4 regions of the Bacillus sp. CZDM1 genome follow, and region 2 is predicted to be linked to each of the others. Evidence: riboswitches for the same ligand, from Rfam matches in the RefSeq annotation. Region 2 holds a riboswitch; each other region holds the start of a gene.

Region 1 (5,204 bases), on a different contig from region 2:
ACATGCTGCACATTTTCCTTTTTTTGATTTATTAATAAACTTCACTAATGCCCATGCCGCATAACCAAAAATTGCAGCGCCTATTATGAAACTACCTATATTTGCTATCATACGGAACACCTACCTAATTAGACTAATCCAAACAGTTTACCGCCTTGATAAATGACCAAACACAAAACATATGCAATAAATAGTGCGTAAAGGATAGAAAATGCAGTCCATTTCTTTGAACCTGTTTCTTTATAAATGGTTGCAGCAGTGGCTAAACATGGTATATATAATAGTATAAAAACCATAAAGCTATAGGCAGCCAGCGGTGTGTAAAAATCACTCAATAAACCTTGCAGACTCGCGTTTTCTGGAACAAAGTAAATAATATTCATGGTTGAAATAATTGCTTCTTTTGCTAAGAATCCTGTTATTAAAGATGCGGCAGCCTGCCAAGTACCAAATCCTATTGGCTCTAAAACATGAGCAAACAAATTACCTATTGCAGCTAAAAAGCTGTCATCCATATCCACTTTTAATCCATTCGGGCCTGAATATGATAATAGCCAAATGAAAACGGAGCCTGCAAAGATAAACGTTCCTGCCTTTCTAACAAAACCTTTGCCCTTATCCCAGGTACTTCTCCAAAGCGATTGAACTTGAGGAAGACGATATGGCGGCAGCTCTATAACGAATAAAGATATTTCTGATTTTAATAATGTTTTAGTAAATATTTTTGCTAGTAGTAACGCGACAACGATTCCTAGAACATAAAGACTTAATACCACTAGTGCTTTATGACCCACAAAAAATGCTCCAACAAATAACGCATAAACCGGTAAGCGTGCTGAGCATGACATTAGTGGTGTCAATAATATGGTCATTAGTCTCTCTCTTGGTGTTTCTATCGTTCTTGCAGCCATAATTCCAGGAACATTACAGCCAAATCCAATCATCATTGGAATAAATGCCTTTCCATTTAGTCCAACAGACTCCATAATCCGGTCCATTACGAGGGCAACCCTAGCCATGTACCCAGAATCCTCTAACAGGGAAATAAAAAAGAAGAGAATAAATATCTGTGGAACAAATACCAGTACCCCGCCGACACCAGCAATCAGTCCTTCAATAATCAATGCATGGATAAAGTCTGAAGCATGAATAACACCAAGGAATTTTTCGAAGCCTGTGGTCACTGGTCCTGTTAATATCCCGTCCAAAATATCAGATAATGGAGTACCCAGCCAATCAAAGGTCAGCATAAACATCAAATACATACATATTAGGAAGATTGGCATTCCTAAATAGCGATTGGTTACGATGGCGTCAATTCTTTCAGACAAAGGTACAATGGTACTCCCCTTTTGAACAGATGCCTCTACTATTTTTTCTATAACTTCTTTTCTCTTCAGATAAATATAGTTTGCCAGCGATTTAACATGACTCTTTTCTTGTTTTACGACTGATTCCAAATTTGAAACAAGTGATACTAGTATACTAGGTTCTACAAGGTCAGAAAGATAATGATTTACGTATTCATTCCCCTCAAATAGTTGTATGGCGAGCCATCTCGGTGAATGCTCTGTTTTTCCTATTAGCTCCATACTTAATTTGGTTATACCGTCCTCGATTGCTTTTCCATAGTAAACATGTTTTTTTACCTTTGAATGATCTGTACTTGTTGAGATAACTTCTATTAAAGTGTCGCAGCCTTTACCACTTCTTGCCACAACAGGTACAACGGGTACACCTAAAATCTGGGATAACTTATCTGTATCTATATTAATGCCGCGATTATTCGCGACGTCAATCATATTCAAACCAATCAAGGCAGGTTTCTCATATTCGAGAAGCTGCAAGGTCAAATGCAAATTTCGTTCTAATTGAGAAGCATCGAGAATATTTAACAGTCTATCAACTTGTTCCTCTAGAAAGTAAGTGGTAACGACTCCTTCATCCTCTGATAATGGATTCAAGGAATATATTCCAGGCAAATCAATTAATTTTCCTATATGATTCTTGAAAACCCCGACTTTCTTTTCAACTGTAACACCGCTCCAGTTGCCCACATACTCATAGGATCCTGTAAGATTATTAAACAATGAGGTTTTACCTGTATTTGGGTTTCCAATAAGGGCAATTTCCATTACACTCTCTCCACTTCTATTAAACACGCTTCTTTGCGACGGAGTCCTACACACTGTCCACAAGACTCAATCATGACTGGCCCGCCAAAAGGCATAACACATTTTACACAAACTTCAGATCCTTCTGTTATTCCAAGGTCCAATAACCTTCTTTGGACTAGGCGTCCAACCTTTGAAATATTAATTATTTTCCCTTTTTCTCCTATTTTAAAAGAACCGAACATCCTTATCACCCTATCGTATTTTAATTGAGAATGATTATCTTTATTTATAACCTCATTTTACCATTGAAAAACAGATCATTCTGTGACAAAAATTTGAAAAAAAATAGAAAAGTCACAGACTTTTCTATTTTTCAACTTATATCATTTTTTTGGGTGCTGCACTAATGACAAGGATTACAAGGACTGCGCTTACGATAAAGCTTGGAAGCATATATGTTCCATTGTAAACAAAGGAATAAACAGCAACTGGCTGACCAGCAGGTGCATATTCACCAAAGAATACGATACCCGAATACACATGAGCAAGATAACGCAAGGCACTTCCTAAAAACGTTCCTAAAAGAACAAATGTAACCCAATTTCTTGTATTATTCTTAAGAGAAGTCTTCACCTGTGAAGCAAAAATTCCAGCTAAACCAACCACTGAAAAAGCAATTCCATAATCAATAATTCCTTGAAGAAGGGTATAAATTTGAGAAAAGCCAAGGATGAATTGAAGTAAACCCAATAAAAATCCGGACAAGATTCCTCCTTTTATTCCCCAACGAAATGACATTAGGAAAATCGGAATCATCGCGATTGAAATCGAACCTCCTTGTGGCCATATCTTTAATGACAATAGCCCCGAAACAAGATCCAATAAATAAGCAAGTGCAGAAAACACGGCCACTTCAACTAAAAATAATGTGTTATTTCGTTTTTTTCCCATACATGTTCCCCCTATAGTTTGTAAATTGGAGAACGTTCGACAGGTATAACTCCTAAGAATTAATATGGCGCCTTAAAAACAAAAAAACAATGCAGGACAGTTAGGATTGTCTGCATTGTTAGCTTTTAATAGTTGGCAAACCACATCCCTACGCTAGCGTTAACTAACAGGTTCGTAGGGTCAGAACTCGAACGTTCACTCTCAGCCGCCATAAGCAGCTCCCCCTGTGGAAATATTTAATTGATTTCATAAACGAATATACTATTTTTATAGAACTTTTACAAGGAAAAACTTCCATACATGGTATAATAATAAATAACTAGTCAGTTTGACATGTCCTAGGAGGAAAACTGTGATGTTATCTGAAGTACAAACGGAATTAATAGCCTTTTTTGATGAGAATAAAGAAAGTTTAGTACGTGAGTGGGAAAAGTCAATTGTCATTTCTAACGGGGATCCCTATAAAGAAAAAATACGTGAAAATGGAATTGCTTTATTTAATGTTATCCTAACTATGCATACAATGAGTGAGGAAGAGCTATTAGAGATTATCAAAAAATATGCTCTTGAAATTTCTGAGGAAAGAGCTCTTGCGAATATTAATATTGGTGACTTTGTTTATAATGTTAATCTTGGCAGAAGTGTGTTCTACAGTTATCTACACAGGGCTGGTCTTCAGTGGGAAGACCTTCAGGAATCGATTAATAAGATAAATTATACTTTTGATAAATTTCTATATTATGCGGTTACACACTATACAGAAGCTAAAAACAAAATCATTGAAGAAAAAACAATGTTTATTGATTCAACTCATCAGGACCGATTAACACTTCTTGGCCAAATGACATCTAGTTTTATTCATGAATTTCGAAACCCTCTAACATCGATTCAAGGGTTTGTTCAGCTGCTTAAGGCTGACCATCCTAATATGAAATATTTAGAGATTATTTCCAGTGAGTTAGAACAGTTGAATTTCCGGATTTCGCAATTTTTACTTCTATCTAAAAAAGAACTAATTGGAAAAGAAAAAGAACAGTTTCATCTAAATAAATTGATTGATGAAGTCTTAAATTTCTTATATCCCAGTATTTTAGATGGTAAAGTAAAAATAAAGAAAGAAATCGTCGATGAGATCACACTTTATGGATATGCGGATGAAATGCGGCAAGTACTCATCAATATTATATTTAATGCGATTGACGTGTTAAATCATCACAGAATCTCTAATCCAATTATTGAGATTAAAAGTCATATAGAGAATCATACACATGTTATTTTCTCCATTTCCAATAATGGTCCAATGATTCCTTCAGAATTAAGTAAAACAATATTCGAGCCATTCTTTACAACCAAAAAACTCGGTACTGGTCTTGGGCTTTTCGTTTGTAAAGAAATCATTGAAAAACATAAGGGTGATTTAACCTGTATTTCAACTCCAGAATTAACTGTTTTTACACTTAAATTACCTCTTGCTGCGTCTCCTATGTAGGAGACGTTTATTTCTAATTATTTTTTGAAAATTTATAATTTTACAATTCATATAGACAAGACTTTTTTCATAAAATGTTGATACCAACTAATATACTAACTAGAACGTTTGACTGTACAGTTGTAATTTACTATAATTGTTTGTAAATTTAGTTACCGAGGTGATTTGATGGGGCTGTCTATCGTATCGGTGAATTAGCAGAAATTGCAATGGTTTCCAAACGAACAATTGATTATTATACATCAATTGGTTTATTAAGCGCAGAACGTTCGAAATCTAATTACCGAATTTATTCTGATGATTCCTTAAGGGATTTAAAGTTTATTGAAGAGTGTAAGAATTTACACTATCCGCTTGAAGAGATTAAAAGAAAACTAGATAGGAAGAAAGAAAAAAAAATTCGTGATTCAGAAGTGGAGAAGCATGTAGATGCAGTAACACAGCAAATGCAGCAGTTACAAAATGATTTAGTTGACCTAATCCCAGTTGTTGAAAAATTAGATGACCTGCAGAAAGAGAAATTCACAACAAATCTAATGTTGCTAAAATCAGTCTTGATGAAATCCCTTTTGAATGTAACGAGTTAATTTTTTTAAATTACTAGGAGGTGACTCCTTAACTCGTATTTAACGAGCTAAGGGAACTTA
Region 2 (5,204 bases):
AATGGCAAGGACGATGACTCTTTTTATCATTTTAACTTAACCTCCTTTATGTATTTTATGAGATGGGGGGAGAAAGTAAATCCTCCCATTTTCCTCTAGACTTTCTACCTATTCCCAAAATAATTTCTATAATATGGCAACACAGGGTGATAGATAGTTGGTGCATTTGTTAAAAACGAACATTAAAAGTTTATGAAATGCTTACATACATTAAAAAACGAACGATATATCAAAAATAATAGTTAATATTCACATTTTATTGATTTTTGACGTTACACTTGTTATACTAATCTTACAAATTAGCTATTGTAATATATCTAAATATTCATTATAATTCTATTTGTTAGAATTTATAATTTCCAAGAGGGGAAGAGGATACCTTAAATTGTTATAAATAGATGGGCGAATTGTCAGCTCACTGATGGGTACTTTGTAACGGTGATAAGTGGTCTAATACGAGATGGAGGGGTACATCTATGAAAAATTTATTAAAAAAGTGGAATCAAATTAGTCTGGTAAAACAAATATCTATTGGTTTATTGATTGGTATTATCCTGGCGGTTGCGATTCCAGAAGTGGCAAAACCAGTAGTCATTTTAGGCTCATTATTTGTTGGTGCTTTAAAAGCTATTGCACCAGTATTGGTACTCTTCCTGGTAATGTCTGCTATTGCTCAGCATAAGAGTGGTCAGCAAACGAATATGAAATCGATAATTTCCCTATATCTATTAGGAACGTTTCTAGCTGGATTAATTGCGGTTGTTGTAAGCTTTATTTTCCCTGTTAATATCACACTTACGAAGGGTGCCGAGGATTTGGTGGCTCCGGGCGGTGTGGTAGAAGTTCTCAAAACTTTACTGCTGAATGTTGTTGATAACCCAGTTAATGCCATTGCAAATGCAAATTATATCGGTATTTTAGCATGGGCAATCGTCCTTGGTTTAGCTTTAAAAAATGCTCCTGATTCGACAAAAACAATGATTTCTAATTTTTCAGATGCCGTATCCAAAATGGTTACATGGGTTATCAAGCTTGCACCATTAGGAATCATGGGTCTAGTGATTGATTCCATTACAACAAACGGACTCGAGTCTCTATTAAGCTATGGAAAATTACTTGTTGTTTTGATTGGATGTATGCTCTTTGTAGCGTTCGTTGTCAATCCGCTCATCGTATTTGTGAATGTCCGTCAGAACCCATACCCGCTTGTATTCAAGTGTGTAAAGGAAAGTGGAATTACTGCATTCTTCACACGCAGCTCTGCGGCCAACATTCCGGTAAATATGAAATTGTGTGAAAAACTAGATTTAGATAAAGATACTTATTCCGTATCCATTCCATTAGGTGCAACAGTCAATATGGCTGGTGCTGCCGTTACGATTTCTGTTTTAACACTAGCTGCTGTTCATACACTAGGTATTCATGTGGACATTCCTACAGCCATTATCCTAAGCGTATTAGCTGCTGTAGCTGCTTGCGGTGCTTCAGGTGTTGCGGGCGGCTCACTATTATTGATTCCTTTAGCATGTAGCTTATTTGGAATCTCCAATGATGTTGCGATGCAGGTAGTGGGAGTAGGCTTTATCATCGGAGTTTTACAAGATTCTTTTGAAACAGCACTTAACTCCTCTACAGACGTTCTTTTCACAGCAACAGCTGATTATAAGAAAAAGCTTAAAGAAGGCAAAAGAGTAGATATCAAAAAAGTAGCATAATGATTATCCCTTTTGTGCAGACAGGCAGGAACCTGTCTCACAGAAGGGATTTTTTTATGGATAAAGTGGATTATCTTTTAAGCTTAGATGTAAATTGATTGACTTTACTGAAAACTGAGTGTAGAGTGAAAATTAAATTAATAGGAAGACCACTAGGGGAGCCGATTTGTGGCTGAGACAAGAGTTATCTTGGACCCTTTGAACCTGATCTAGTTCATACTAGCGTAGGAAAGTGGAGTCTGTGTTTGGATAAATCATTATTCAGCCGCTCCATTTTTGGGGCGGTTTTTTCGTGTTTTGATCTTCAGCCGCCCTTTCGTGTCTTCTCTGTTAAACCAATAAGGGGGATAATATTATGAGTTTTTCAGCAGAATTAAGAAAAGAAGCAAATCCAATCTTTCAAGCGATTTTTGACCATCCTTTTGTTCAGGGAATTGCCAAGGGGGAATTAAAAAGCGAGCAATTGATTCATTATGTGAAACAGGACTTTGAATATTTGAATTCTTTTATACGAATCTATGGAATTGCAGTCTCCAAATGTGAGAGTCGTGAAGAAATGGAGATGTTTAATAAGCAGATTTCTTTTATCTTAAACAGTGAAATCCATCCACATAATAACTTTTGCCAAGTAGCGGGTGTTCCTTACGAGGAATTACACGGATTTCCATTATCTCCATCAGCACATCAGTATATCCGTCATATGCTAACAGTTGCACACGAAGGAACATTAGGGGAAATTCTTGCAGTGTTATTGCCGTGTCCGTGGACGTATTGGGAAATTGGGAAGAAATTATTAACTGAGGTGAATCCAGATCCTTCACACCCTTTTTATGAATGGATCAGTTTTTATGGTACTATTACCGATTCGATAACCATTAAGTTTTGTGCCCGTCTAGATGAGTGGGCAAAGGGAGCAACAGAGAGGGAAAAGGAAAAGATGAAGGAACATTTCTTAATCAGTTGTCAGCTTGAATATATGTTTTGGGACATGGCCTATAAACTTGAAGAATGGCCAGTGAAAATGATGGAATCGGTGAAATAATGTCCTGTACAGAGATTTTTTATTTAATTGGAACAAAGTTGTCACTATCTCGGCACCACAAATAAAAATGACAGACGTATAATAAAAGTAGGAAATAAAGTTATTATTCTTGAGAGGATGAGAGTAATGTTAACGGATTATTCAAGAATCGTAGTAGCATATGACCATTCTGATTTAAGTAAAAAAGCATTGAAAATGGCAATGAATCTGGCAAAACAAGATATGAAAATTGAATTAGTAGTTTTTATGGTCACACAGCCTGTAAGACCAATGGTTTACACATATGGTTATGCATTTGAGGCAATCCAGGACTCGCAGCGTGAGGAAGTTAATGCCATACGTAAAGAAATTGACGAAGAAATTCAATCGCTGCCGAATAAGACAAAATCAGTGGTAATGGAAGGTAATCCTGGAGTAATGATTGTTGAGTTTGTAAAGCAAAATGATGCCGATCTTGTCGTAATGGGAAGCAGAGGTTTAAGTGGACTGAAGGAACTATTCTTGGGAAGCGTCAGCCATTATGTCGTACAAAAGGCACCATGCCCAGTGTTTATTGTAAAATAAATCACTATTATAAAAAAAAGCTTGTAGAAAAGTCGATGAGACCATTCTACAAGCTTTTTTTATTGAGGATAGAAGCAATAAAATCCTCGTAGGTTTCTAAATGAACATCAGCTTCGATGTTTTGATTTTGAAAGGCAACTGTTTTAATCCCTAATTTTCTTGCCGGAAGTAAATCTAATTCCCTATCTCCAACTACCAAATCAATTTGATGATTTTTCAAGACATATTCGTAAGAAGAAGGGTGAGGTTTTCTGTCAAATCCTTGTTCTTCAACGGAGACAATTTCTTTAAAGTAGCGGGTTAAGTGATATTTCTCCAGAAGATAGATCGTAGATTCCATATCACGATGGGTCACAATAATATTGTTATCAGCGGCTGATAAAACTTCCTCTAAATGCTCAAAAGGCTTACTGTGTTCTTTTGAGTACTGTTTATCAATACGCTTATATTCTGCTCGTTTATCCTCATCAATCCCATAATGTTTAAAGGCAGTTAAAGAATCTATCTTTAGCCATTTTAAAACTTCAACAGCTTCAAGGTCCTGCTGACTTAGTTCTATAAAACCCTCAACCAGTGCTGGATATGTATCAAAAAGTGTTCCATCAAAATCCCATAATATATTCAATTTCATCCTTCACTCCAATCGTCTAATCCTAAACACTTTCAAAAATATTACTGTATCATGATTTTATCGATAATTCCAATTTGACACCTAGGAGTGAATCGTTTTATTCTATCTCTATTAAAATTTGATTAATTGCTTTAAAGATTTAAAAATTATGTGTAAGATTGATAAGTATAGAGAAAATTCAAAATACGATGAAGTAGTTCTTAAAGGGAAGTGTACATAACATGCTTAAAATCTGGAACATCGAGAAAATCATTGAAGATACATTAAATATGCACCATTTAGAGATAGACTATGAAATTAATAATAAACTACCTGTACCTATGAGTTACAACGTTTCAACCAATACGATTAAATTTAATTACCTTCAAGTTAACGGGTATATTAGCAAAATCAGAATGAAAGAGACAGATGAAAATCTTGTGAAAATAATTCTGTATCATGTAATTGGTTATTACTTGGATTTTAAGAAAAATAAACATGATCTTAAGACTCTCAAGTATGGTGAAGACGATGAAATAGCAAAGTTAAAAACTCAAATAGAGATGAATGCTTGGATTTATGGGAGAAAATTGGTCCCGGAGGATCTCTTACAGTCTTATGATCAAGTAAGAGAATTAGATAAAGCGCTAATAAACGGTCAATTAACGAACATTTAATAGAGCTGAGGGACGGAAAGATGCTTTTTCGTACCATTGTCAAAAAATGATAATTGATTCAAAATGAATAGGTGCAAATAACATTATTATGTCAACTAATTGAAAATCCCTTTTGTGTAGACAGGTTAGAACTGTTTACACAAAAGGGATTTTTTTTCGAAAAAGTTTTATTCTTTTTCGATAATATTACTGAAAGATAGAATATGCGAATGGATTTTTCAACGAAACCTTTATAATTAGGCTTTTGTAATGGTAGCAATACCCACCTATTGTACATATTTTGTGGGGAAGGTAATGCAGTGTATTTACCTATTTATAAGTTTGTTCTTTGCCCATTTCAATTAGCTGCGGCCTTTTTTAAATATATAAGGAGGTAATAAAAATGAATGATTTCCATAGTCAACTCCAGGGATTAAATCTTGGCGATTTCCAAGCGACCCAAGCAGTTCCTTATGACCAGACCCCATACTATAATGATCAGGATCGAATTTTCCTAGGTGTGGGTGGTTTTGGCCGTTGTTCTAGCTGTTTTAGTTGCTTTAGCTGTTTCAACTGCTTTAATTGCTTTAGTTGTTTTAACTGCGGAGGCCATCGTT
Region 3 (5,204 bases), on a different contig from region 2:
TGAAGGTGCTGCCCCTGTTGTGAATGATGGGAAAGTCGCTGCTATCATTGAAGAGGTTGTATGTGAACTATGGGGAGAAGAAGCGTTGGTTAATATGAAACCGAATATGGGCGCTGAGGATTTCTCCGCTTTTCTAAAGGAAGCACCAGGAACTTATTTTTTCACAGGAACAGGTAATAGGGATAAAGGAACAGACTTCCCTCATCACCATCCTCGATTTAACATTGATGAAGACTCTTTATCTAACGGTGTTACTCTATTCGTTCATGCCGCTTTAAAGCTGCTGGGATCGTATTGAAAAAGAAATGCCCGTATTACTGTAAGAAAATATACTTTAAACCATGGGGAGTTGAATATGGATGAACCCTAATACAGAAAAGGTGAAAGCGATGAAAAGTAGAAAATGGGAAATGCCTGACACTTACGTTATTCTTTTTCTAGTCATGCTGCTGGCGGTTGCAGCAACTTATCTTACGCCGGCGGGAACATTTGAACGTGAGGTTGTAAATGGAGTTGAAAGGGTAGTACCTGACACATATAGTCAAGTTGATCGAAATCCGGCAGGTTTTATGGACATTTTTCTTGCCTTGCAATCTGGTATGGTTCAATCTGGCAGTTTAATTTTTCTCGTTCTTTTTGCAGGAGGGGCGTTTGAGATTGTGGAACGGTCTGGAGCCATTAGAGGAGGAATTCTTCGAGCCGTTAATAAAACACAAGGCAAAGAATTTTTGCTTATCGCTGTTGTTTCGATTTTGTTTGCATTAGGGGGAGCAATTGGTGCAGTTGCCAACTCCGTTATTCCGTTTGTAGCGATCGGAATGATTATCGCAAGGGCTCTTAGGCTTGATGCGATGGTGGCGGTAGCCATTACGTTTGGTGCAACATTTGCCGGTTTCAATGTAGGTTTTCTAAATCCTTATACGGTTGGAGTTGCTCAATCAATTGCCGGTCTTCCGTTATTTTCAGGAATGACGCTTCGAATTATCACGTTCGTTATTATTGTTGCAGTGACAATTTTATATACATGGAGATATGCCAAAAAAGTGTTGGCGGATCCCTCAAAAAGTTTAATTGGCGTGTTGGAAAGCTCCGGTGGTTCGAAAGAAGAATTACAAGCACCGTTTACTTCCCGACATAAAACAATTTTAAGTTTTGTAGGACTAGCGTTGGCATTCTTTGTCTATGCAACTATCGAATTTAAATGGAGTATTGATCATATGGCAGCGTTTTTTATTGTGATTGGGCTTGGTTCCGGTGTGATTGCGGGAATGAATTACAATAAAATCGCCGTCACCTTTTTAGAAGGATGCCAAAAACTTGTATATGGTGCGTTAATTATAGGTGTAGCTAGAGCTGTACTCATTATCATGGAAAATGCGAAGATTTTGGATACGGCTGTAAATGCCCTTGCAGCTCCATTAGAGAATATGCCTCCGGTATTGGCTGCACTGGGCATGTTTGCCGCAAACGCTGTTCTTAATTTTCTTGTCCCTTCGGGTAGTGGTCAAGCTATGATCGCCATGCCGATTTTATCCCCATTGGCAGACATGATTGGGATTACAAGGCAGGTTGCTGTACAAGCATTCCAATTTGGAGATGGCTTTACAAACAGTATTTTCCCAACATCAGGAACACTAATGGCGAGTCTAGCTGTCGCCGGTGTATCTTGGATAAAATGGGCAAAATGGATGCTCCCATTATTCATCATATGGTGTGGAATCGCTATTGTCATGCTCACAATCGCGGTACTTATCGGTTGGGGACCGATGTAGGCACGGTTAATCTGGGTGTTCATCCCGTCGAAATATCGGTGCCTGGTGTATTAGATAATACTATGACATTCTGGAACACCCCGTCGTTAATTGTAACAAGCAACTTTTATTGGCTATCTTTGAAGTATTCTAGAAGAAACCAAAACTTTTCCTCGACAAGAAATTCTCTTGAAATGAGGCTAAAGTTCGTTTTTCAAAAGGGTTCGCGGCACTTTTAATTAAACGTTTAGTTGAGAAGTATTAAATCGTTATTTGACGAAAGACTTAAGGATTTGAAAATATCGGTGTCACTCCCAAGGGTCTTGGGTTTTTGTTCGCTGGCTCTTACACAAAAAAACTCCCACAAAGCCTTGAATCAATTTTTACTGAATAAAATGTTTGACAATCTTGTGGATAGTGATAACATAATAATCTGAATACTAATTTCATAAAAAATACCACTAGGGGTGCCTTTTAAGAAGGCTGAGATTAAAGTGAAACTTTAAGACTCTTAGAACCTGATCTGGATCAAACCAGCGTAGGGAAGTGGTGTAACGGGAACTCCTTATGTTTCAATCACGTTCCGATACAACCACTTTCTTCCAACAGAAAGTGGTTTTTTTATTGGAAAAATACGTCCGCTGCCGGCAAACAAGGATGTATTTACAATCAATCTAACAAAGTATTAAATGTATGTTTTTGAAAACGACAATTAAACGTGAAAACTAAGCAATTAATTAAATGGAGGTATCGTATGTCTACATTTACTGAAATTCTACGAGATAAAGCAGCTCCGATATGGGATGCGAATCTAGAACACCCATTTGTTCAAGGAATTGCTAGTGGAAAATTAGATTTACAAAGTTTCCGCTATTACGTATTACAAGATTCCTATTATTTATCACACTTTGCTCGTGTTCAAGCGATTGGTGCTTCGAGAGCAGAAGATTTAAATACTACAGCAAGAATGGCTGCTCATGCGCAAGGCACTTCACAAGCAGAGTTAAGCTTACATGAGAAATTCATCAAACAACTGCACGTTACATCAGAGGAGCTTGCAAACTTCCAGCCTGCACCAACGGCTTATGCCTATACTTCCCATCTATATCGCGTTGGGGCATCTGGAAGTTTAGGAGAGATTATCGCCGCTATTCTACCATGCTACTGGATTTATTATGATATCGGTCAGCAGTTAAAAGGGGCGACACCGGATGAACCGATCTATCAGGAATGGATTGCGGCCTATGGTGGAGAATGGTTTGGCGAATTGGTTCAGGAGCAATTGGATCGTCTAGATGAGCTAGCAAAAACCGCTTCCGAAAAAGAAAAAAGTCGAATGATTGATCATTTCTTAATTAGCTGTCAATACGAATACTTATTCTGGGAAATGGCTTATACATTCGAAAAATGGCCCATTGAAGTGAATTCCCAAGAACAACTTAATATTAGCTAATAAGGGAAAGATCATGTTCGCAAAGGGGAATGAGTTCTCCCCTTTGCTAAAAAAGGAGAATGAAACAATGAAAAAAGGGTTAAAGTTAACGGACATTTTAGTAACCATCGTGATATCCATCGCATTTGGGATTGTTTACAAAATTTGGGGACCGCTTTATTACGCAGTAAAACCATTTGGATTACATATTGACCAGCTGATTTACGGAATGTGGTTTATTGCTGCGACCGTTGCGTTCTTAATCATACGCAAAGCTGGTGTGGCATTTCTTGCGGAAGTTGCGGCTTCTTCTGGAGAGTTTCTAATGGGGTCTGAATTTGGACTGGAGGTTCTTTTGTATGGTGTTGTACAGGGGTTGTTTGCTGAACTTGTCATAATGGCTTTTAGGTATAAGCGCTTTGATTTACTAGTTGTTAGCTTAGCTGGAATTGGTGCGGCAGTTGGGTCCCTATTTATGGATTACTACAAAGGATATATGGGTGATTTGTCAACATGGAACTTGATGCTGCTCATTGGTTTCAGGTTGATTGGGTCCGTTATCTTTACTGGGTTTATGGCATTTGGCATTGCGAAGGCACTAGAGGCTACAGGTGTTACCAATTTACTTCGTCCTGCTTCCAAAGAAGATTACGACGCCTTAAATCAATAATCAGGGGTGAAGACATGACAAATATAGCGATGGTCGAACAGCTTAGATTAAAGTTTCCGGGAGACGACAACCTGCTGTTCAAAGATTTATCCATTACCATTAAAAAAGGTGAGAAGGTCTTATTACTCGGACCTTCTGGATGCGGTAAGTCAACTCTTTTACAAACACTTTCAGGATTAATTCCAAAGTCTATAGAAGTACCGATCAAGTATAGAAATATTCACTATCCCGAATCCTGGGGCTATGTGTTCCAGGATCCGGATTCACAATTTTGTATGCCATATGTCGATGAAGAGCTTGCATTTGTATTAGAAAATCTTACTGTGCCAAGAGGTGAAATGCCTGATAGGATTGAAGAATTATTGTCCGCTGTCGGGCTGCGATTGGACCTCTATCATTCTTCTATCCAATCTCTATCTGGAGGCATGAAGCAGCGACTTGCGCTTGCATCCGTATTAGCACTCAATCCTGAATGTTTATTCTTAGATGAACCAACAGCGCTGATTGATGAAGAAGGCACGAAACAAATTTGGGATAGTGTAAAGAGTGTCGCTAAAGATAAAACGGTGATTATTGTCGAACACAAGATTGATCACATTTTGGATTTTATAGATCGTGTCATTGTTTTTAATTATGACGGGGTGATCATTGCAGATGATGATGTGAAAACCGTGTTTTCCTCTTATCGTAAACAACTACAAGAATATGGTATCTGGTACCCTGGGGTTTGGGATGATTACAAATTGTCTTTCGAATCGAATACTGGACACGGTTACAACCACTCGCTGATTTTAGAGGACTTTAAGGGGTACCGGAAAAAAGAAATAAAAGTTCAACTTGATCACGCTTCTGCTCAATCGGGGGAATGGATCACGGTGGTTGGTGATAATGGAGCAGGAAAAAGTACCTTGCTATTATCATTGATGCAGCTTCTGAAAACGTCGGGAACCTATGTATTGAATGGAGAAATTATACAGAATATCAAACAACTCCAAAAGGAAGCTTATTTTGTCTTTCAAAATCCTGAATATCAATTTGTCACAAACTCTGTTTATGAAGAAATCTCCTATGCTCTCACTGTGAAAAAGGAAGAACCCTCGATCATTAAAGAGAGGGTGGATGAGCTGTTAGCCATATTTGGATTATCAAAAAAACAGAACCACCATCCCTATCATCTTTCAATAGGGCAAAAACGCCGACTGAGTGTGGCGACTGCATTTGTAGAAAATCCAAAGCTTTTGCTCTTGGATGAGCCTACGTTTGGGCAGGATTCCAAGAATACATTCCATCTGCTTGAGTTGTTAGAGAGGGAACGGCAAAAAGGGTGCATCATCATCATGGTCACGCATGA
Region 4 (5,204 bases), on a different contig from region 2:
CCATCATGCTAAGGGAAAAAGACTTAGAGCTTCATGAATTTGAAGCTTTAGCCTTTCAAATAAACGAAATTTGTCAGTATCACGATGTCCCATTGATCATCAATCAAAATATTTCTGCAGCAGCTGAATTGGGACTAACCAATATTCATTTATCCATGTCAAATTTAAGAAAATACCAACGTGATTTGTGTTCATTTAGCGTGATTGGTGCATCTGTCCATTCAGTAGAGGAAGCAAAAGAGGCTGTATCCTTAGGTGCTGACATTTTAATTGCGGGTCATATTTTTTCAACAGATAGTAAAAAGGGAGTGCCTCCGAGAGGACTCCCCTTCCTGAAAGGGGTATGCGATTCGGTCAGTATTCCGGTATACGCCATTGGCGGAATCAAAAGAACCCACGTTAAAGAAATACGAGCAGCAGGTGCGGCGGGTTTTTGTATTATGTCTGAAGCAATGACCAGTCCTCATCCTGTTGAACTGGCAAAGCATTTTAGCATTTGAAAATAAAAGAAAGCACTTGAATTCAAGTGCTTTCTTTGGAAACCCTAATACCCGTTGGGACCATGGGGACGTTTCTCCTGGACATATTTGAACGTGACCTCAAGAACCATCCCCAAGGTACATTTATCGATAGATTTTCGATCCATCCTTGACAAATTCCTTCGCTTTTTCCTTCATACCTTCAGCAATTAAACGTTCTTCGGAATCACCCTTTTCATTCGCCATATTTCGAATGTCATGGGAAATTCTCATGGAGCAGAACTTCGGACCGCACATCGAACAGAAATGTGCTGTTTTAGCTCCTTCAGCTGGAAGCGTCTCATCGTGGTACTCTCGTGCCCTTTCTGGATCAAGTGATAAATTAAATTGGTCGTTCCAACGGAATTCAAAGCGTGCCTTCGATAAGGCATTATCACGGATCTGTGCCCCAGGATGACCCTTTGCTAAATCAGCAGCGTGTGCAGCAATTTTATAGGTAATCACCCCTTCACGTACATCATCCTTGTTGGGTAATCCCAGATGCTCCTTCGGCGTTACGTAACACAGCATGGCTGTACCGAACCAGCCAATCATGGCTGCACCAATTGCCGATGTAATATGATCGTATCCAGGAGCAATATCTGTCGTTAATGGACCTAATGTATAAAAGGGTGCTTCTTTACAAATTTCCATCTGCTTATCCACATTTTCTTTTATCATATGCATAGGGACATGTCCTGGGCCTTCAATCATTACCTGTACATCATGCTTCCACGCAATATCTGTTAATTCCCCTAATGTTTCAAGCTCAGCAAACTGCGCTTCGTCATTTGCATCCGCAATGGACCCAGGTCTTAGGCCGTCCCCAAGAGAAACAGATATATCATACTCTTTTAAAATCTCACATATTTCTTCAAAATGTGTATACAAGAAGTTTTCCTTATGGTGAGCTAAGCACCATTGAGCAAGGATGGAACCACCACGTGAGACAATACCTGTAGTACGCTTTGCGGTCATTGGAATATAGCGCAATAACACCCCTGCGTGAATCGTGAAGTAATCAACACCTTGTTCTGCCTGCTCAATTAATGTATCGCGGTACACATCCCAGGTTAAGTCCTCTGCCACCCCATTTACCTTTTCAAGTGCTTGATAAATGGGCACGGTTCCCACTGGTACTGGTGAATTTCTAATAATCCATTCCCTTGTCGTATGGATATTTTTCCCTGTAGATAAATCCATTATCGTATCAGTACCCCAGCGAGTTGCCCAAGTCATTTTTTCAACCTCTTGCTCAATAGAAGAAGATACGGCAGAATTTCCGATATTCGCATTTATTTTCACATGGAAATTCCGCCCGATAATCATGGGCTCACATTCTGGATGATTTATATTTGCTGGAATAATTGCTCTCCCTTTTGCCACCTCATCTCGTACAAAAGAAGGATCCATTTTCTCACGAATGGCAATATACTCCATCTCCTGAGTGATCATACCCTTTCTCGCATAGTGCATTTGTGTTACATTGCGGCCTTTTTTTGCACGTAATGGGCTTTTGTTAACATTCGGAAACCATTCTAAGTTTGCACGTGGATCTTCAGCACTGAAGCCATTATCTTCTGGCCTAATATCTCTGCCCTCATAGCTTTCTACATCTTTACGTTCTTCTATCCAAGTCTTACGGACTGCAGGCAGCCCTTTTCTAATATCAACGGTGTAGGTTGAGTCCGTATAAGGACCACTTGTGTCGTACACTCGTACTGGTTCGTTTTCTTCCTCACCAAAGGTATTAACGGTAGAACCTAAGCAAATTTCTCGCATCGGCACCTGAATATCAGGCCTAGATCCTTGTACATATACCTTTTTACTTCCTGTAAACTGTGATTTTAAATCCATTTTCATTTCTTCTTGCTTTTGCATGTAACTTCCTCCTTTTTTGTGTGCGGATGAAGAGTTACAACGTAGTTTTAGACAATAAAAAAGGCCCTGAATGAAATTCAGAACCTGAAACTGCCATAAAAAAGTAGCCAAAACCTGTACAATGAAGCACATAACTTTGACACTACTTCCCTACGCTGGTATCACCCAGATCAGGTTCAAAGGGTCGAAGAAATTTGCCTTCTTCTCTCAGTCCAAGCCATTGGACCCCCCTAGTAGACTACTAGAACACGATATTCAACTTTCTAGTAAAGATTACCACATGTTTCTAAATGATGGAAGTGAAATTTTTCTTATTCTTTTTTAGTAACGAAAAATCCCAAAGAGGAAAAAAGCCATCAGAACCGTCCCCCAGGACACAAAATCATTTACAGGCTCACTTTTCATATGTTAACCTATTTTCTATATTGGTTAACATATAGGGGTGAATCTTATGACAAATCATTTTTGGATTGTGGGTACAGATACAGATGTAGGAAAAACATTGGTAACCGCTTACTTCATGCGGTATTTTCAAACGAAAGGAGTGACAGCCATACCCTACAAGCCCATTCAAACTGGAATCATGGTAGAAAATACTAAGCATTTTTATGGTGACACGGAATTTTATAAGTCATTCAGTGAAGAAGTTTTAGTCGAGGAACATTTGAATAGTTATTCTTTTAAAAAGCCTGCCTCTCCCCATTATGCCGCCATGTTAGAAGGAGCAGTAATCGATGAAGCAGTCATTCTGCAGCATATCACAAAATTAATGACCATGTATGATCATGTGATTAGTGAAGGTGCAGGTGGATTATATGTGCCTTTGAACGAACAAGGTAACTATCATTTCCTCAAGCTTATTAAACAATCTCAGTTACCTGTAGTATTGGTTACCCGTACAAAGTTAGGGACGATTAATCATACATTCCTATCTCTTGAAGCTCTTAAAATATGGGAGATTCCCATTGTAGGGATCGTATTTAATGGGGATAAAGGGACTGAGCTTGAGAAAAATAACATCAGGACGATACAACAAAATACAGACCTGCCAACTCTCGTCATACCCAAGTTAGACGTTCTTTCTGATTTAAAAAATATTCAACTACCAAATACCGAGTTTCTTGAAAGGTTATCCAGTATATGACTTCTATACTTTCAAACTTACAAAAGAGAGATTTAAATCATGTTTGGCACCCTTGTTCACAAATGAAGGATTATGAAGACCTTCCGCCCATTGTCATTAAAAGCGGGAAAGGGATTTACTTGTATGATGAAAATGAAAAAAGGTATTTAGATGCGGTTTCTTCCTGGTGGGTAAATTTATTCGGACATGCCAATGAGCGAATTAGCAAAGCTTTAGCCAATCAAGCTTTTCAATTGGAACAAGTAATCTTTGCAAACTTTACACATGAACCAGCCATTCTGCTTGCTGAAAAACTAGTACAACTAACTCCGGATGGTTTAACGAAAGTATTTTTTGCCGATAACGGATCATCTGCGATAGAAATTGCTTTAAAAATGAGCTTTCAATATCATATGCAAAAAAACAAACCAAATAAAAAGCGATTTTTAGCCTTAACAGATGCCTATCATGGCGAAACACTAGGGGCCCTTTCTGTTGGAGGAGTGGAACTATATAACGAGATTTATAGACCACTATTACTAGATACCATTCGGGTACAAGGACCTGACTGTTTTAGATGTCCTTTTGGCAAGACCCCCGAAAGCTGCAGTACACCTTGTATCTCATTCATGGAAGAAAAGCTATCTCAACATCATGAAGAAATAAGTGCCATTATTATTGAACCGTTAATACAAGCAGCGGCAGGTATGAAAATGTACCCTCCCTCCTATTTAAAGAAACTAAAAGAACTTTGTTTGCACTATGATGTGCACCTGATTGCAGATGAAGTGGCAGTAGGATTTGGTCGAACGGGAACGATGTTTGCTTGTGAGCAAGCAGGAATTTCACCCGACTTTTTGTGTTTATCAAAAGGAATAACAGGCGGTTATTTACCACTTTCAGCCGTTTTAACCACAGAGGAGGTTTTTAATGCCTTCTACGATGATTATGAAACGAAAAAAGCTTTCTTACATTCTCACAGTTACACAGGTAATCCGTTAGCGTGTCGAGTCGCACTTGAAGTATTAAACATATTTGAAGAGGACCATTACTTGGAAAAAAACCGATTGAAGAGTACATACATGAATAAGCTGGCTTCCCAAGTATTTAAAGACCATCCATACGTTGGAGAATACCGACAAACCGGGATGGTAGGGGCGATTGAATTAGTAAAGAACAAAGCAACAAAGGAGCCCTTCCCTAGTGAAGAACGAATTGGATATAAAATTTATCAGCTTGCTTTGGAAAAAGGCTTGCTGCTGCGCCCTTTAGGAAATGTTCTTTATTTTATGCCGCCCTATGTCATTACAGATGAGGAAATCAAGACGATGATTTTGACCACAAATGAAGTGATTGAACATTACTTCGAAAATATCTATTTTCATAAGGCGGTGCTTGACCATTAAAAAAAATCCAACGGTTTCATTAATCAATGTATCTTTATTTGCTGCCTTAACGGCGGTTGGTGCGTTTATTAAAATTCCCTTACCCTATGTTCCATTTACACTCCAAATTCTTTTTGTCTTTTTAGCAGGTAGTTTATTAGGAAGTAAACGTGGAATGCAAAGCCAGCTTGTCTATGTAGGTATTGGCTTAGCAGGACTCCCTGTCTTTACCCAAGGCGGCGGGATTGGCTATTTTCTACAACCTACATTTGGCTATTTAATCGGCTTTATTGTTGC

Evidence for each region. A riboswitch is a leader RNA that binds a small molecule or an ion and turns the genes downstream of it on or off. The one in region 2 is predicted to bind thiamine pyrophosphate.
Region 1: another riboswitch for thiamine pyrophosphate. It lies ahead of thiT (energy-coupled thiamine transporter ThiT); the one in region 2 lies ahead of tenA (thiaminase II).
Region 3: another riboswitch for thiamine pyrophosphate. It lies ahead of tenA (thiaminase II); the one in region 2 lies ahead of tenA (thiaminase II).
Region 4: another riboswitch for thiamine pyrophosphate. It lies ahead of thiC (phosphomethylpyrimidine synthase ThiC); the one in region 2 lies ahead of tenA (thiaminase II).

Annotation. Positions count from the first base shown of each region.
Region 1 covers NZ_JBUESO010000008.1:86,427-91,630, reverse strand. Annotated here, with positions in the region: gene ACY3XC_RS18475 (FeoB-associated Cys-rich membrane protein) at 1-111, opposite strand, end outside; gene feoB (ferrous iron transport protein B) at 129-2,135, opposite strand; gene ACY3XC_RS18465 (FeoA family protein) at 2,135-2,359, opposite strand; gene thiT (energy-coupled thiamine transporter ThiT) at 2,496-3,068, opposite strand; TPP riboswitch at 3,197-3,303, opposite strand; gene ACY3XC_RS18455 (histidine kinase N-terminal domain-containing protein) at 3,424-4,557, shown strand; gene ACY3XC_RS18450 (MerR family transcriptional regulator) at 4,767-5,144, shown strand.
Region 2 covers NZ_JBUESO010000002.1:492,447-497,650, reverse strand. Annotated here, with positions in the region: gene ACY3XC_RS06935 (hypothetical protein) at 1-30, opposite strand, end outside; gene sstT (serine/threonine transporter SstT) at 477-1,715, shown strand; TPP riboswitch at 1,860-1,963, shown strand; gene tenA (thiaminase II) at 2,071-2,757, shown strand; gene ACY3XC_RS06920 (universal stress protein) at 2,884-3,321, shown strand; gene ACY3XC_RS06915 (HAD-IA family hydrolase) at 3,368-3,952, opposite strand; gene ACY3XC_RS06910 (hypothetical protein) at 4,174-4,608, shown strand; gene ACY3XC_RS06905 (heterocycloanthracin/sonorensin family bacteriocin) at 4,991-5,204, shown strand, end outside.
Region 3 covers NZ_JBUESO010000006.1:10,349-15,552, reverse strand. Annotated here, with positions in the region: gene ACY3XC_RS14950 (amidohydrolase) at 1-298, shown strand, start outside; gene ACY3XC_RS14945 (YfcC family protein) at 360-1,772, shown strand; TPP riboswitch at 2,205-2,313, shown strand; gene tenA (thiaminase II) at 2,506-3,204, shown strand; gene ACY3XC_RS14935 (ECF transporter S component) at 3,272-3,853, shown strand; gene ACY3XC_RS14930 (ABC transporter ATP-binding protein) at 3,868-5,204, shown strand, end outside.
Region 4 covers NZ_JBUESO010000014.1:68,992-74,195, reverse strand. Annotated here, with positions in the region: gene ACY3XC_RS23995 (thiamine phosphate synthase) at 1-500, shown strand, start outside; gene thiC (phosphomethylpyrimidine synthase ThiC) at 624-2,399, opposite strand; TPP riboswitch at 2,530-2,641, opposite strand; gene bioD (dethiobiotin synthase) at 2,851-3,543, shown strand; gene bioA (adenosylmethionine--8-amino-7-oxononanoate transaminase) at 3,540-4,928, shown strand; gene ACY3XC_RS23975 (biotin transporter BioY) at 4,924-5,204, shown strand, end outside.